Regions from separate parts of the Exiguobacterium sp. K1 genome, predicted to be linked through region 2. Evidence: predicted binding sites of a transcription regulator. Region 2 holds the regulator's gene; the other holds the start of a gene.
The links. The regulator LexA, encoded in region 2, represses DNA repair genes until DNA is damaged. The targets are predictions, from matches to a motif close to CGAACATATGTTCG.
Positions count from the first base shown of each region.

Region 1: a site for LexA is predicted at 1,715-1,728, ahead of N7U64_RS12975 (NUMOD4 domain-containing protein). Genes of this name have one in related genera too.

Region 1 is NZ_JAOTIT010000006.1:154,909-158,047, reverse strand. It holds gene tnpB (IS200/IS605 family element RNA-guided endonuclease TnpB) at 1-959, opposite strand, end outside; gene N7U64_RS12975 (NUMOD4 domain-containing protein) at 1,124-1,648, opposite strand; gene N7U64_RS12970 (shikimate kinase) at 1,788-2,372, shown strand; gene N7U64_RS12965 (hypothetical protein) at 2,369-2,665, shown strand; gene N7U64_RS12960 (hypothetical protein) at 2,729-3,058, opposite strand; gene N7U64_RS12955 (DNA alkylation repair protein) at 3,055-3,139, opposite strand, start outside.
Region 2 is NZ_JAOTIT010000007.1:156,517-159,655, forward strand. It holds gene N7U64_RS13895 (recombinase family protein) at 1-245, opposite strand, end outside; gene N7U64_RS13900 (hypothetical protein) at 291-578, opposite strand; gene lexA (transcriptional repressor LexA) at 787-1,401, shown strand; gene N7U64_RS13910 (metal-binding protein) at 1,432-1,902, shown strand; gene N7U64_RS13915 (MIP/aquaporin family protein) at 2,089-2,793, shown strand; gene glpK (glycerol kinase GlpK) at 2,831-3,139, shown strand, end outside.

The DNA.
Region 1 (3,139 bases), on a different contig from region 2:
GTTTTGCCATACCAGTCCGCCTTGTATTCCAGCATACGGAAGAACTCTGACCAGCTGACGTCAGAGATGGCCTTGCTCAACTTGCGGTTCTTCTGCATGTTTTTCACCTGCAAAGTCTCGATGCCGATGACGTCGTGGTTTTTGACGATCTCGGTCGATACCTTGTGCAGGAAGTCAGTGCGCTTGTTGACGATCTTCTCGTGGATACGGGCAACCTTACGCTTCTGCTTCTGATAGTTCCTCGCCTCGGAAAGCTTCACTTTCTTGGTCAGGGCGATGCGTTGACGGCGGGAGAGCTTACGTTGTTCGCGCGCCAACTTCTTCTCAAGCGAACGGAAGTAACGGTCGTTTTGGTACACCGTGCCGTCCGACAGGATGGCGAAGTTCTTGAGTCCGACGTCGACGCCGACGGATGAACCGGTCTTCGGCAGTTCGTGAATCTCCTGCTCGACGAGCAGGGAGACGAAGTATTTCCCTGAAGCGTTACGTCGGATCGTGGCGTTCAAGATACGACCTGTGATCTGTTTTGAATGGGCGAAACGTACCCATTTCAGCTTTGGAAGTTTGAGCTTGTTTCCGACGATTGACACTTCAGGAAGCTGATTTTCGCCTTGGATGTTGGTCTTGAACGACTGGACGGGATTACGCTTCGACTTGAATCGAGGACGTTCGTTCTGCTTCTTGAAGAAGCGGTCAAACGCATCGGCAACATGTTTGACGCTGATCTGAACAGATGTGCTATCGACTTCCTTCAACCAGTCAAACTCCTGCTTCAACAAAGGAAGCTCTTTGGAACAAGAACCGTAGGACAGTCCTTTCCCAGTGGTCTTGTATAATTTCTCCCACTTCGCCAGGAAGTGGTTGAAGACGAAGCGCGAGCACCCGATCGTCTTCGCGATCAGGATTTCCTGCTCTTTCGTGGGATAGATTCTGAATTTGTAGGCTTTGTGCTTCAACACCATTTTTCACCTCCCTTAAAAGAAATATACCCGAAAGGGAGGTTGGCGATTCATCTCCCACTTTCACTTCGTTTAGAAGTGGGCGTATTCTCGCCTAATTTTTGATAAAGTAGAAGGCAGACTCGATTGATTCGGGTCCGCCTTTTTTGATATTTGTTTCGGATTCAGATGACATACTGCGCTTCCTTTTTGTCGATAATATTGCGGATCCGATTTTCCGTCACCTGATACGTCAGTGCCAAGCGTCGGATTGACTGTCCTGTTTGGTAACGGTAGCGGATTGCCCGAATCTGTCGGGGCGATAATTCGATGTGTTGACTGAGCAATGATTCGAATTCATCAAGTAATGACGCATATGCCTGGTTCGTCGACGGTTTAACGGTCAAATTGTCGATGTTGTCGTTCAAGCAGTTTCCATCTGCCCGGATCACCCGCTCTTGTACCGCTTCGCCATCAATAAATGTTTTCGCGACAAGTTCTCCGACATAATATCGTTCGCCCCGTCCTTGTTTGTATAACGTCACTTTCCGGTAGCCTTCCTGATTGATCCGCGGCCGTAAGACGACGCCTTTCCGTCGTTGTTTAACTCCCCGGTTCGTCTCGATTGTCCGGTCAAGCGAGCGGACGTTGCCCGCTGTTGACACTTGATACATCCCTTCATATCCTTTAATCATCTTCCAGTGTTCCATATGATCAATGACCTCCATTCGGTCGAAAAAAACAGCAGCATTTCTTACTGTCATTATATCATTTCACGAACAAACGTTCTAATGTGAACACTCTGTTTTTCTATGCTAGTATTAACAAAAAAAGGAAGAGGTGTCAGGGATGAAGTTTGTCATGTTACTTGGTCCGCAAGCCGTCGGCAAAATGACGATTGGTCAGGAACTCGAGCAAAAAACAGGAATGAAATTATTCCATAACCACCAGACGATTGACCTGCTGCATCCGTACTTTGACTTTACGAAACCGGCGCACCATAAGCTGAAGGACTTGATCCGGCGGGAGATGTTCAAAGAGATGGCCGTCAGTGATCTCGAGGGGGTCGTCTTTACGTTTTTATGCCTGTTCGGTGTCGAAGGTGGAGGTCTCGAATTTATCGAGGAGACCGTTCAGCTGTTCGAAGAAGCCGGTGCCGAGGTCTTCATCATTGAACTCGAAGCTGCCCTGTCGACCCGTCTTGCCCGGAATCAGACGGAAAACCGCTTACTACATAAGTTTACGAAACGGGACATTGCCGCGTCGGAAGCCAACCTGCTTGAAACCGCCGAACACTACCGGACGCATTCACTTCCGGGTGAGTTGCCGTATCCGAACTACTTACGGCTCGATACCGAGGGACGTTCGGCCGGCGAAAGTGCCGAAACGATTTGCCGACACTTTAATTGGTCGACGAATCTGGTCGAACGATGAATCAATCCAAGCAGACATATTTGCCGGTTTTCCTGACGCTTGGTTTGCTTCTGTTCAATATGCTGACTTCCTACTTGCTGAGCGGACAATTTTTTCCGAACCTGAGCCTGTGGGTGCCGATCGGTCTCAACGTGTTGGTCGGACTCGGCTATATCGTTTCGCTGGTAATGGGTCTCCGGTCGACAAATAACTACGTCAAATGGTTCAGTATGTTGGCGAACACCGCCTTTTTGCTGTCACTATCGGTCATCACCTTTATGTTATTACTCGCAAACGGCATTTCAGAACCATGATCCGGATGCAAAAAATCGTCTCATCAGAAGCAGCTTTTCTGATGAGACGATTCTTTTTTTCATTCAATGTGTCAAGTCACGACGAAAGACCGGACCGTCCTTATAAAATTCATTCTCAAGCCAAATCTCTGCTTCTCCACCCTCTCCTGTCACGAATGGCAACAGCAACGTCCGCGCGAGATACGCAAGGATGACGGTCAAGGCTTCTCCGATGTAGGCGTCACGGTCGGACGGATCAATTGCGTCATAGCTGAGGTGCTGATCGGTTAACTCAATCGTTGCAAGCTGTTGTTGCGTGTCCCGTTTCTGCAGTGTCCAAATACAGCCGTCCGCCGTATCGGTTGCCTCGACAGATAAGCGGGATGTCGTAAAGTCAGGATGGCGACCGTTCATTTTATTTCCTCCTCTGTCACGTCGAATGGAGCCGTTACGTAAGCTTCTCCGTTGATTAAAATCGTTAATTGATGTGTTCCC
Region 2 (3,139 bases):
CCGCGTCCGATCCGCGTATCATCCGTCACAAGAACGGCGTCCACCGCTTGACGTGTGACGTAATCAAGAACGGATAACATCCCTTCCCTGTCAACGTCGTAACCACTTTCTTTTTCCGTGATGATATCCACGACTTCAAATCCTTTTGTTGCAGCGAGTCCCGACAGTTCTGATCTTTGCCGCTCAAGCGAGCTATCCTGTGCTTCTTTTTCCGTCGAGACGCGACAGTAGATTACTACTTTCATCGTACTTCACACCCCTGTTCGTTCATTGACAACTTTTACAGTTTGTCATTGTTGCGCGATTGGTACAACGATTTTGTTTTTCGAAATGACATGTGTCGTCTTTAATTCATTATTCTCAATCAACCATTCGACATATTCTTGGTCCGTCATTGAACCGTCGTTGTATACTTCCGCCACCTGTTCGACGGTCGCGTTCTGGTCTACTGTAACGGAAGTCGTTAACAGCTGTTCGACCTTTTCATCCGGGCGAGGTGTTAAGAGAAAAAGAATGAAGGCAAAGCTGAGCGTATAAAAAACAATGGAAAAGGCATGGGTACGGATTGAATGCATCATGATGAATCCCTCCAAATTAAAATGTTTTAGAATAAACGTTCGCGGAACAATTGTTCGCATAACTCATCTTAAACCAGGAACCAGTGTTCGGTCAATATAAAATGTCGAACAATTGTTTGTACGCTCATTTGTTCTATGTTATAGTGATTTTAGAAACATGTATTCCTATAACCTTCAAAAACCAATCCGGAAAGAGGTGGCAATTCATATGCGGAAAATGTCGAAACGACAACAAGAAATCCTTGACTACATCGTTGCTCAAGTGAAACTGAAAGGGTATCCACCTTCAGTTCGTGAAATCGGTGAAGCTGTTGGTCTTGCTTCAAGCTCAACGGTACACGGTCATTTGGATCGTCTAGAAAAACGCGGACTGATTCGCCGTGACCCAACAAAACCACGTGCGATTGAGATATTGCTTGATAAACCTGAAGAAGATCATGAAGCTATCGTACACATTCCTGTCATTGGGAAAGTAACGGCCGGTTTCCCTATCACAGCCATTGAAAATATCGAAGAACATTTCCCTCTCCCTGCACATTACGTCGGGAACGAAAATGTCTTCATGTTGACGATTGACGGTGAGTCCATGATCAATGCAGGTATTCTAGACGGTGACCGGGTCATCGTTCGTCAGCAGAACACAGCAGAGAATGGTGAAATCGTCGTGGCTATGACCGAAGATAGCGAAGCGACAGTTAAACGGTTCTTCTTAGAAGATCAACAAGTACGTCTCCAACCAGAAAATGATTCGATGGACCCGATGTATTTCGATAACGTCTCGATTCTTGGCAAGGTCATCGGCGTATATCGGACGATCCACTAAGCGAGGGACCAGCGCAGCTGGTCTTTTTTCATGCCTTCTGGAAATGTACATGATACAGTCAATACCGTCGCTCTAACCGGCTACGTTGCGTATTCGGTCGCAACGCAGCAGACGGATTGGCTTCCAACTGCTGTCGGCATCGCCGTCGGCACCCTTTGGCTTTCACCAGATCTCGATTTGAAGTCTGAACCTTACTATCGGCATGGTCCTTTGCGTGTCCTTTGGATGCCCTATGTCAAAATCATGCCCCACCGGTCCATCTGGTCACACGGATTGATCATCGGTGACCTGATCCGCCTGTTGTACAGCGCCGCTTTCGTGATTCCACTTCTGTTTTTGGCGCTGTATCTGAAACTTGTCGAATCAAGCACGGTGGATTCCTGGTTTGCAGCCATGCCCGCTTTTGTCATCGGCGTCATGGTCGCCAGTACGATACATATCGTTCTCGATCATTCCAGCAGCTTCTTCCGCACCAAAAAGAAGCGGAAAAAGCGTCGTTGAAAATCCTTCGTTCATTGAAAAATGAACAAAGGATTTTTTTATTATCCATTTTTCATTTTTTTAAACATAAATTAAGGAAATTTTAATTTGAAGTTTTGAAGTATTTGTATTGAAAACGTTCTCAATTAGATGTAGGTTTAAATGGAAAGGCCATTATTTGCTTTAATCCAAAGGGAGGGTTTTTGCATGAGTAACTTTACAAGTGAGCTGATCGGAACAATGATTCTGATTTTGCTCGGGGACGGAGTCGTTGCAGGGGTTGTCTTGAGAAAGACAAAATCTGAGAACGGCGGTTGGATCGTCATTACATTCGCTTGGGGTCTCGCCGTTATGACGGGAGCATACATTGCTGCCTCGAGTGGTGCGCATCTCAATCCTGCATTGACATTGGCGCTTGCCATGAATTCCGATTTACCGTGGGCAGACGTACCTGTCTATATCGCCGGTCAATTAATCGGAGCATTCATCGGTGCAGTACTCGTTTGGCTTCATTATATGAAACACTTTGAAGCGACTGATGATCAAGCAGCAAAACTGGGTGTATTCGCAACAGGTCCGGCGATTCGCCATACACCGTCAAATCTGATTTCAGAGATCATCGGGACGTTTGTCCTGGTATTCGGAATCCTGTCGTTTGGTCTGACAACATTTGGTGACGGACTGAAACCATTCATCGTCGGTCTTCTTGTCGTCGTCATCGGTCTCTCGCTCGGTGGTACAACAGGGTATGCCATCAACCCGGCCCGTGACCTTGGTCCGCGGATTGCACACGCTATCTTACCGATTAAAGGAAAAGGTTCATCTGACTGGAGTTACTCGTGGATTCCAATCGTTGGTCCAATCATCGGTGGTGGAGTAGCCGTCTTGCTGTATCAACTGCTGCAAAACTGATTTTGTTTGACACCTACATCTCAAGGGGGATTTCAGCATGGAAAACAAGTACATCTTAGCACTCGACCAAGGAACAACAAGCTCGCGTGCCATCATTTTTGACCATGATGGACAAATCGTGAACTCGGCGCAACGCGAATTCAAACAATACTTCCCGCAACCGGGCTGGGTCGAACATGATGCCAATGAAATCTGGGGCTCTATCCTCGCCGTTATGGCGGATGCGCTCGGAACGGCCGATATCAAACCAAGCCAAATCGCAAGTATCGGAATTACGAACCAACGTGAGACAACAGTCGTTTGGAATAAAGAAACCGGCAAACCGGTTTATCATGCTCTCGTCTGG